One region of the Massilia luteola genome, then DNA from elsewhere that is predicted to be linked to it. Evidence: predicted binding sites of a transcription regulator. Region 1 holds the regulator's gene; each other region holds the start of a gene.
The links. Region 1 encodes HrcA, which represses chaperone genes, less so after heat shock. Its sites were predicted from a motif close to TTAGCACTCNNNNNNNNNGAGTGCTAA; they were not measured.
Positions count from the first base shown of each region.

Region 2: the regulator HrcA is predicted to act here: its motif matches at 2,100-2,126, upstream of groES (co-chaperone GroES).
Region 3: the regulator HrcA is predicted to act here: its motif matches at 1,271-1,297, upstream of rpoH (RNA polymerase sigma factor RpoH).

Region 1 is NZ_JAXOFN010000014.1:72,653-75,897, reverse strand. Features, by position in the region: gene U9J41_RS15550 (HAD family hydrolase) at 1-580, shown strand, start outside; gene hrcA (heat-inducible transcriptional repressor HrcA) at 653-1,666, shown strand; gene fur (ferric iron uptake transcriptional regulator) at 1,788-2,216, opposite strand; gene U9J41_RS15535 (outer membrane protein assembly factor BamE) at 2,347-2,922, shown strand; gene dapB (4-hydroxy-tetrahydrodipicolinate reductase) at 2,922-3,245, shown strand, end outside.
Region 2 is NZ_JAXOFN010000042.1:36,782-40,026, forward strand. Features, by position in the region: gene groL (chaperonin GroEL) at 32-1,678, opposite strand; gene groES (co-chaperone GroES) at 1,717-2,007, opposite strand; gene U9J41_RS26565 (hypothetical protein) at 2,397-2,624, shown strand; gene U9J41_RS26570 (cell division protein ZapA) at 2,621-2,932, shown strand; RNA gene ssrS (6S RNA) at 2,977-3,157, shown strand; gene U9J41_RS26580 (EVE domain-containing protein) at 3,227-3,245, shown strand, end outside.
Region 3 is NZ_JAXOFN010000011.1:28,910-32,154, reverse strand. Features, by position in the region: gene ftsX (permease-like cell division protein FtsX) at 1-146, shown strand, start outside; gene U9J41_RS13055 (hypothetical protein) at 338-982, shown strand; gene rpoH (RNA polymerase sigma factor RpoH) at 1,429-2,319, shown strand; gene U9J41_RS13045 (LysR family transcriptional regulator) at 2,327-3,241, opposite strand.

The DNA of each region.
Region 1 (3,245 bases):
GGCCGAGCGGTTTACCATCGACACCCTGCGCCAGGCGCGCCTGGAACTGCTGGCGCGCAAGCCCGAATTCCACCTCGACCTCGGCAAGCTGCGCCACGCCGGCCTCGTGGAGGCGTTCCAGGAAGCGGGCGAGGATGCCGCCAAGGTCGAGCATGCGATGGCGCAGTTTTTCGCCGCGCGCAATGCCGTGGTCCCGTACGACGATGTGCTGCCGGGCCTGCTGCGCCTGAAGAACCACGTGCTGATCGGCTCGATTTCGAACGGTAATGCCGACCTGCGGACGATCGGCCTGTCGCACCATTTCAAGGTGTCGGTGGCGGCGTCGCAGTTCGGCGTGGCCAAGCCGGATGCGACGATCTTCCTGGCCGCGTGCGCGGAACTGGGCGTGGCGCCGGAGGACGCGGTGTATGTCGGCGACGACGTGCTGCTCGACGTGCGGGGCGCCCAGCGCGCCGGCCTGCGCGCGGTGTGGATGAACCGCACGGGGTCGACCGGGCACCTGGAACACGAGGTGGTGCCGGATGCGATCGTGCGCGACTTCGACGAGCTGCTCGACTGGCTCAAGCGCGAACACGGATAACGCACACCGTCGATCGAACGTGCATAATGAAAGAAATGACAACAACCGGACAGTCCGTTCCGTTCCAAGGCCATGCAACTCGATAACCGTGCACAAACCCTGTTGAAAGCCCTGGTCGAGCGCTACATCGCCGACGGCCAGCCGGTCGGTTCGCGCGCGCTCTCGAAGATTTCCGGCCTCGACCTCTCGCCCGCCACGATCCGCAACATCATGGCCGACCTCGAGGAAATGGGCTACGTCGCCAGTCCGCACACGTCGGCCGGCCGCATTCCCACGCCGCGCGGCTACCGCCTGTTCGTCGACACGCTGTTGACCGTGCAGCAGATCGACGAGAACGCCGTCGAGGCCGGCATGCGCCTGCCCGCGCACCAGCCGCAGAAGATGATCGCCAACGCGGCCCAGATGCTGTCGTCCCTGTCGCAGTTCGCCGGCGTCGTGCAGAGCCCGCGGCGCGAATCGGCGTTCCAGCAGATCGAATTCCTGCGCCTGTCGGAAAAGCGCATCCTGCTCGTCATCGTCGACCCGCGCGGCGACGTCCAGAACCGCCTGCTGCTGACCGACGTCGACTACACGCCGTCCGAACTGATCCAATCGGCCAATTACCTGAACCAGCATTTCGCCGGCCTGTCGTTCGACGAGGTGCGCGGCCGCCTGACGGGCGAACTGCGCCAGCTGCGCGACGACATGGGACGCCTGATGCAGGCCGCGGTGGAGGCCGGCAGCGAAGCGCTGGCCGAGACGGACGATATGGTGATCGCGGGCGAGCGCAACCTGCTGTCCGTGGCCGACCTGTCTTCCAACATGAGCTCGCTGCGCCAGATGTTCGAGATGTTCGAGCAGAAAACAGGCCTGATGCAATTGCTCGACGTATCGAGCCGGGCCGGCGGCGTGCAGATCTTCATCGGCGGCGAATCGAAGCTCGTGCCGATGGACGAGATGAGCGTCGTCACGGCGTCGTACGAGGTGAACGGCAAGATCGTCGGCACCCTCGGCGTCATCGGCCCCACGCGTATGGCCTACGAGCGCGTGATCCCGATCGTCGACATCACGGCCAAGCTGCTGTCGAGCGCGCTGAGCCACACATGAGGGGGTAGGGTGGGCCGCCTCCGCCCACGCGTGACGTTCGCGTACCGCATACGTTACGCGTGGGCACGTTTCATTTGAGGCCCCCGGCCTCAAATGCCCACGCTACCGGTTTGCGCCTGGTTTAGTGCCGGTGCGGGCAGTCGGTCTTCTGGCAGTGGCCGTAGATGGCCAGGGCGTGCTCGGCGATCTTGAAGCCGCGTTCGCTGGCGATCTTTTGCTGGCGGCTTTCGATTTCGTCGTCGTAGAACTCTTCCACGTGGCCGCAATCGAGGCAGACGAGGTGGTCGTGGTGCGATCCGGCGTTCAGCTCGTAGATCGCCTTGCCGGTTTCAAAGTGATTGCGGTTCAACAGGCCTGCTTGCTCGAACTGGGTCAGCACCCGGTAGACGGTCGCCAGCCCTACGTCCATATTTTCGTTCAGGAGGGTCTTGTAGACGTCTTCCGCCGTCAGGTGCCGCACCGCGCTGTTCTGGAAAATTTCCAGGATTTTTAGCCGAGGCAAGGTCGCTTTCAGGCCGCTGGCTTTCAGGTCGGTTGGATTGTTGCTCATGTTTTGTTACTCGGATATGGGCGGAGTGCTTTATGATATAGCGTTTTGATAGCTCCCGCCTCATCGATTTTTAAGGTCAGATATGCGCATTAACGCCGTTTTACATCGTTCCCACGCCCGGGCAGCGCTCGTGGCCGGCCTCGCCTGCATGACGTTGGCGCTGTCCGGCTGCGCCGCCTGGCGCAACCAGACCCAGCCGGCAGCCCCGGTGAGCACCGCCCCCGCCGCGGTCGCTGCCGATGCCGGCAAGTCCGCGGCAATCGCGAATTCGGGCGCGCAGACGACGACCGTCACCAAGCTGCAGAAATTCCTCTGGATCTTCTCGCCCTACCGCCCGGACATCCAGCAGGGCAACTTCGTCTCGCAGGAAATGCTGAACCAGCTGAAAGTCGGCCAGACCCGCGACCAGGTGAAATTTATTCTCGGCACCCCGCTGCTGCAGGACGCCTTCCACGCGGACCGCTGGGATTATCCGTTCTACCTCGCGCGCGGCAACGGCGAGCTGACCACCAGCCGCGTCACCGTCTTTTTCAAGGACGACAAGGTCGACCACTTTGACGGCGGCAACCTGCCGACGGAACGCGAATACATCAATCGCCTGATCGGCATCTCGAAATACGAAACCCAATCCGAGCAGGAGTCGTTGGACGAACTCAAGCGCAAGCGCGACGAGGCAGCCAAAGGCGGTGGCGGCGGAGGACAATGATGACCCAACTGAAAATCGCCGTCGCCGGCGCCAGCGGCCGCATGGGCCGCATGCTGATCGAAACCATCGCCGCTGCGCCGGACGCCCGGCTGGCCGGCGCCCTCGACCGCGAAGGCACCCCGTTCATCAATGCGGACGCCGGCGCGTTTTCCGGCCAGCTGACCGGCGTCGTGATCCAGTCCGACCTCGACAAGGGCCTGGCCGACGCCGATTTCCTGATCGATTTCACGCGTCCGGAAGGCACGCTGCGCCACCTGGAATACTGCGCCGCGCACGGCATCAAGATGATCATCGGCACCACCGGTTTCGATGACGCCGGCAAG
Region 2 (3,245 bases), on a different contig from region 1:
GCCGGCGCAAGGCCGGCAGCCTGTCCGGCGATTACATCATGCCGTCCATGCCCATGCCGCCCATGCCACCCATGCCGCCCATGCCGCCGGCAGCCGGCTTGTCTTCGGCGACTTCCGACACCATGCAGTCGGTGGTCAGCATCAGGCCGGCGATCGACGCTGCGTTCTGCAGTGCCGAGCGGGTGACCTTGGCCGGATCCAGCACGCCCATTTCGACCATGTCGCCATAGGTGCCGTTCGAGGCGTTGTAGCCGTAGTTGCCCTGGCCGGCGATGACGGCGGCGACGACGACCGACGGCTCTTCGCCGGCGTTCTGGACGATCATGCGCAGCGGCTCTTCCATTGCGCGCAGGACGATCTTGATGCCGGCTTCCTGGTCAGGGTTGTCGCCTTTGACTTGCAGTGCGGCGCGCGCACGCAGCAGGGCCACGCCGCCGCCCGGGACGATGCCTTCTTCGACGGCAGCGCGGGTGGCGTGCAGCGCGTCTTCCACGCGTGCTTTCTTCTCTTTCATTTCGACTTCGGTCGCGGCACCGACGCGGATGACGGCAACGCCGCCGGCCAGCTTGGCCACGCGCTCCTGCAGCTTCTCGCGGTCATAGTCCGAGGTCGCTTCTTCGATCTGGACGCGGACCATCTTGACGCGTGCTTCGATCGATTCGGCGGCGCCGGCGCCATCGATGATGATGGTGTTTTCCTTGCCCACTTCGACGCGCTTGGCCTGGCCCAGTTCGTTCAGCGTGACCTTTTCCAGCGTCAGGCCGACTTCTTCGGCGATGACCTGGCCACCGGTCAGGATGGCGATGTCTTCCAGCATGGCCTTGCGACGGTCGCCGAAGCCCGGTGCCTTGACGGCGACGGTCTTCAGGATGCCGCGGATGTTGTTGACGACCAGGGTCGCCAGCGCTTCGCCTTCGATGTCTTCGGCGACGATCACCAGCGGACGGCCGGCCTTGGCGACTTGCTCCAGCACCGGCAGCAGATCACGGATGTTCGAGATCTTCTTGTCGCACAGCAGGATGAACGGGTTCTCGTGGACGGCGACCTGCTTGTCCGGGTTGTTGATGAAGTACGGCGACAGGTAGCCGCGGTCGAACTGCATGCCTTCGACGATGTCCAGCTCGTCGTTCAGCGACTTGCCGTCTTCGACGGTGATGACGCCTTCCTTGCCGACTTTTTCCATCGCCTCGGCGATGCGCTCGCCGACGGACGAATCCGAGTTGGCCGAGATGGTACCGACTTGGGCGATCTCTTTCGAGGTCGTGGTCGGCTTGGCGATCTTCTTGAGTTCTTCGACGGTGGCGGCGACGGCCTTGTCGATGCCGCGCTTCAGGTCCATCGGGTTCATGCCGGCGGCAACGAACTTCATGCCTTCGCGCACGATGGCTTGTGCCAGCACGGTCGCGGTGGTGGTGCCGTCACCGGCGTTGTCGCTGGTCTTCGAAGCGACTTCCTTGACCATCTGCGCGCCCATGTTCATGAGCTTGTCTTTCAGTTCGATCTCTTTCGCGACCGAGACACCGTCCTTGGTGACGGTCGGGGCGCCGAACGAACGTTCCAGCACGACGTTGCGGCCTTTCGGGCCCAGGGTGACCTTGACTGCGTTGGCGAGGATGTTCACGCCTTCAACCATCTTGGCGCGTGCGACGTCGCCGAAAATTACATCTTTAGCTGCCATATTGATTTCTCCGATTCTTCAGGAAGTTATTGGACGAATTACTGGGCCACGACGGCCATGATGTCTTCTTCGCGCATGACCAGCAGCTCGTCGCCGTTGACCTTGACGGTCTGGCCCGAGTACTTGCCGAACAGGACGCGGTCGCCGACTTTCACTTCCAGCGGACGGACGTTGCCGTTCTCTTGCACTTTGCCGTTGCCGACAGCCAGCACTTCACCTTGGTCCGGCTTCTCGGCCGCCGCGTCAGGGATGATCAGGCCGGATGCGGTCTTGGTTTCCTGGTCGAGACGCTTCACGATCACGCGATCGTGCAATGGGCGAAGGTTCATGCAAAACTCCTTTTGGTTGATTTGACAAGCTATTCCTAAGAACCGCGGCGGACCATCCTCGGGATCGGCGCGCAGCGGCGTAGAAAGGTTTGTTAGCACTCTCTACTAACGAGTGCTAATTATAGGGACGATAATTTAGCATTTCAAGCCACAGTGTTCGGGTTTCGATGGACTTTTTTGTCGCTTCGCAATCGGAAGGACCGATATGTGACAATGCGCAGGCGCGCCACCTGACGAGATGCCGGGTGGCGGTTGATGAATGCATAATCATGCGAGAGTAACACCGATCGTCCGGCAGCGGGCGCACGATCGGTGGAACCGGCCGGCCTCGGCGCGCACGCGAACGCGCGCCTGTTGACGAAAAATTCAACTCCAACCTATAGTTACGGATGATTTCCGAATTCCAAGACCTCTCCGATAAGATCGACCGGCTCGCCCAGTTGACCCAGGCGCTGCGCAGCGAGAACTATCTGCTGCGTCAGGCGAACGCCTTGCTCAGCGCGGAAAACGTCGACTTCAAGAACCGGCTGCTCGCGGCCCAGCAGCGCGTCGAAGGCCTGCTGGCCAACCTCGAACCCGCTCCCATAACCTCCGACGACGCCGAGGCCCCCCAATGATCCAGCTCGACGTGAACATCATGGGCCAGCCCTATCGCCTGGCGTGCCGCGACGGCGAAGAAAAGACCTTGCGCGAAGCCGTGGCCTATCTCGACGGCAAAATGTGCGCGCTGCGCGACTCCGGCAAGGTGCGCGGCACTGACCGCATCGCCGTCATGGCGGCGCTGTCGGTGGCGGCCGAATTCCTGTCCGTGAAAGCGCCGCAAGGCCCGCTGTCGGACATGACGATCCTCGAAGTCAAGCAGAAACTGGAAGCGATGCACACGGTGTTGGATGCCGCACTCTCGGCCGACGAAAACCTCGCTTGAGACCAAAAACGTTTGACATGCCCGTCCATCGTAGTAAACTGCCGTCTACCCTGCGGTGTTCGAGATTTGCCATATATTCCTTGAACCATTCTTTCGCATAGGTTGTGGAACATGTTCGGTGGGCGCGATCGTCGCTAGTTCGACGAACCCGAAATTGAACTGACTGCGACCACCTTGAGCCATTAGGTTCGGGATGCCGGCAAAAACGGCACAGGCGGGGATAAACACACGAGCGGTTGCGGACCATGAGTCGCAACCGCTTTTTTTTTGATTTTTTCCGATGGAGTGCCGCACATGCGCTACTGGTTGATGA
Region 3 (3,245 bases), on a different contig from region 1:
CCGAGTTCGCCCGACTGTACGCGTCGGAATTCCAGCTGTCCCCGCTGCCGCCGCTGGCCATGGCGGCGCTGCTGGCGATCAGTGCCGGGCTCGGGCTCGTGGGCGCCATGTTGTCGGTGCAGAGGCATCTGGCGCGGTTGCGCTGACCTCGCCAGGAGACCCTGCAAAAAACAAACCCGCCACGAGGGCGGGTTTGTTTCGAATCCGGGGTGGTCCCGCAGAACGGGACCAAAAACTGACCTGGCGTCATCACCGGTATGGAGGCTGGGAGAGGACAAATTCAGGGCTGCATCCACAGTATATCATCGTGAGCATGCACGATCAAAAATGATGCGCGATGGACTGGATCGACCTCGAAAAACACTTCTCTGCGGCGCGGCTGCGACGTTATCGTGCGTCATGCAATGGCGACGAAGCCAGGGCAGCAACAGCATATATCAACAACATATTGCTGGCAGAGGCGATGATGCCGATGCTGAGCGTGCTTGAGATCGCGCTGAAAAATGGGGCGCACCAGCGCCTGACGACCCTGTACCAGCGGACCGACTGGTGGGAAGCCTGGGCAAACGATCCATTATTTTCCTGGCAAGTTCGCGAGGTCGCCAACGCGAAAGTAAAACTGCAACGCCGGGCCGAAGAGCTTACACCCGATAAAATCATTGCGGAACTGCCCTTGGGTTTCTGGAGTTCTCTGTTCAACGTCCAGTTCCAGACTATCCTATGGAAAGACCTGTGCCTGGTTTTTCCACGCTGCCCGAAGCCACAACGCCAGCGCCACGTTGTTTCATCTTCACTCAATCAGATCCGGGCGTTGAGAAACCGCGTTTTCCATCACGAGCAATTACTTTGGTTGACGCCACCCCTCATCGATCTACACGATAAGGGTATCGAGGTTATCGGCTGGCTAGACCCAACACTTCCTCCATGGCTTGGCAGGCACGACCGTCTTCCCGCCACTTGGGCCGCCGCCCAGCCAATTTAATGCCCTGGTATCGCCGTCGTCCCGTGAACCCGTCCGCCGCCGGCCAGTCTAATCCGGCAGCGGACGCGAGGCATCGACCTACAGCACAACGTGCGCCAACCAACAGAAGGCGCATCACGGGTCGCCTAACCTGTCTTCTACCGATTTCAATCGAAATGAGCGCGGTGCTTGACGTGCATCATTTAAAACGCTCGTACCCTGCTCTACAGTTGAGTCGACCGAGTTTTTCGATTCCTGCGGGCAATACTTTAATGAAACTTAAACACATCTTGAGGGATATGGTGGCGCCTAGCACTCACCTCAAGAGAGTGCTAATATAACGTCAGACTATCGCGGGAAATGGTTTTGATAGCACCGTCAGCATCCCGACGCAAGCCAGCCAGTGGTGCCTCCGGGGCCCTGGAGATGGCGAGACGATGCAGCAGCTTAAATCAGAGGGAGTGACTATGTCCGCACAATCCGCATTGGTTCCGGCCGGCAGTCGTACTCTGGGACTGGGTTTCAGTGGCAATCTCGGTAATATCGACGCCTATATCTCGGCAGTGAACCGCCTGCCGATGCTGACCCACGAGGAAGAAGTTTCGCTGGCAACACGGCTGCAGGAAAAGAATGACCTGGACGCCGCACAAAAACTGGTGATGTCGCACCTGCGCCTGGTCGTGTCGATCGCGCGCGGCTACCTGGGCTATGGCCTGCCGCACGCCGACCTGATCCAGGAAGGCAATATCGGCCTGATGAAGGCCGTCAAACGTTTCGACCCGAACCAGGGCGTGCGCCTCGTGTCCTATGCGATGCACTGGATCAAGGCCGAGATGCACGAATACATCCTGAAGAACTGGCGTCTGGTCAAGGTTGCGACGACCAAGGCACAGCGCAAGCTGTTCTTCAACCTGCGCAGCAACAAGCAAGGTCTCGACGCCATGTCGCCGCAGCAAGTCGACGACCTGGCGAAGCTGCTCGACGTCAAGCGCGAAGAAGTGATCGAGATGGAAACGCGCCTGTCCGGCCGCGACATCGCGCTGGAAGCGCCGACCGACGACGAAGACGACAAGTTCTCGCCGATCGCCTACCTGTCCTCGGACCAGCAGGAACCGACCAAGGTCCTGGAAGGCGCGGAAAAAGTGCGCCTGCAATCGGAAGGCCTGGAAACGGCCCTCGGCAAGCTGGACCCGCGTTCGCGCCGCATCGTGGAAGCGCGCTGGCTGGCCAACGACGACGGCTCGGGCGCCACGCTGCACACGCTGGCCGAGGAATTCGGCGTGTCGGCCGAGCGCATCCGCCAGATCGAATCGGCCGCGCTGAAAAAGATGAAAACGGCGCTGGCGGCTTACGTGTAAGCCATCCTCAGCCGACAACAAGGGCACCTTCGGGTGCCTTTTGTTTTTCCGGCAACGCATGCGCCGCGCGCGCCCGCGCGAGGAAGACCGTCAGCGCGCTCGACACGTAGGCGTCGCGGCGGCGGACGAACAGGGTTTCCACGTCGGCCAGCCCGGGCGCCAGCGGATGCAGGATGACGTCGCCGTTGTCTGCCGCAAGCGCCGCCACGGCGCGCGGCAGCAGGGTGATGCCGACGTCGGCCGCGACGCAGGCCAGGATCGCGTCGAGCGAGCCGAATTCCAGCGGCCGGGCCGCGACGATGCCCAGCGACGCGAGCAGCGTGTCCAGACGCTGGCGGTACGAGCAGCCGCTGCGGAACACGATCGTGCGCAGGTCCGGCCGCCGGGCCAGCGCCTGCGGCGAGGCGACGGCCGGGCTCGTCACAAGGACCAGTTCCTCGCTGAACACGGGTTCCGCCAGCAGGTCGGGATGGTCCGCCGGCCCGGCCACGAACGCGCCGTCGAGGCGGCCGGCAAGCACGTCGTCGATCAGCGCCGCGCTCGTGCCGCCGTGCACCGCCAGGCGCACTTGCGGATGGGCGCGCGCAAAGCCGGCCAGGACGGGCGCCAGGCGCAGGGCCATCGTCGTTTCCAGCGCCCCGAGTTCCAGGCTGCCGGCCGGTTCGCCGTCGTCGCGCGCCGCCATTTTGACGTCCGCCATCAGCTTGGCGACGCGGCCGACGAGTGGCAGCATGCGCTGTCCGGCCGGCGTCGTCGACACGCCGCGCGCATGGCGCCGGAACAGCGCGACGCCCAGCTCGTGCTCCAGTGCGCGGATGCGTGCCGTCACGTTCGACTGCACGGTGTTCAGCTCGGCTGCGGCCCGGTTCATGCTGCCGTGGCGGGCGACGGTCTCGAAGGTTTTCAGGTCGGCCAGTTCCATATCG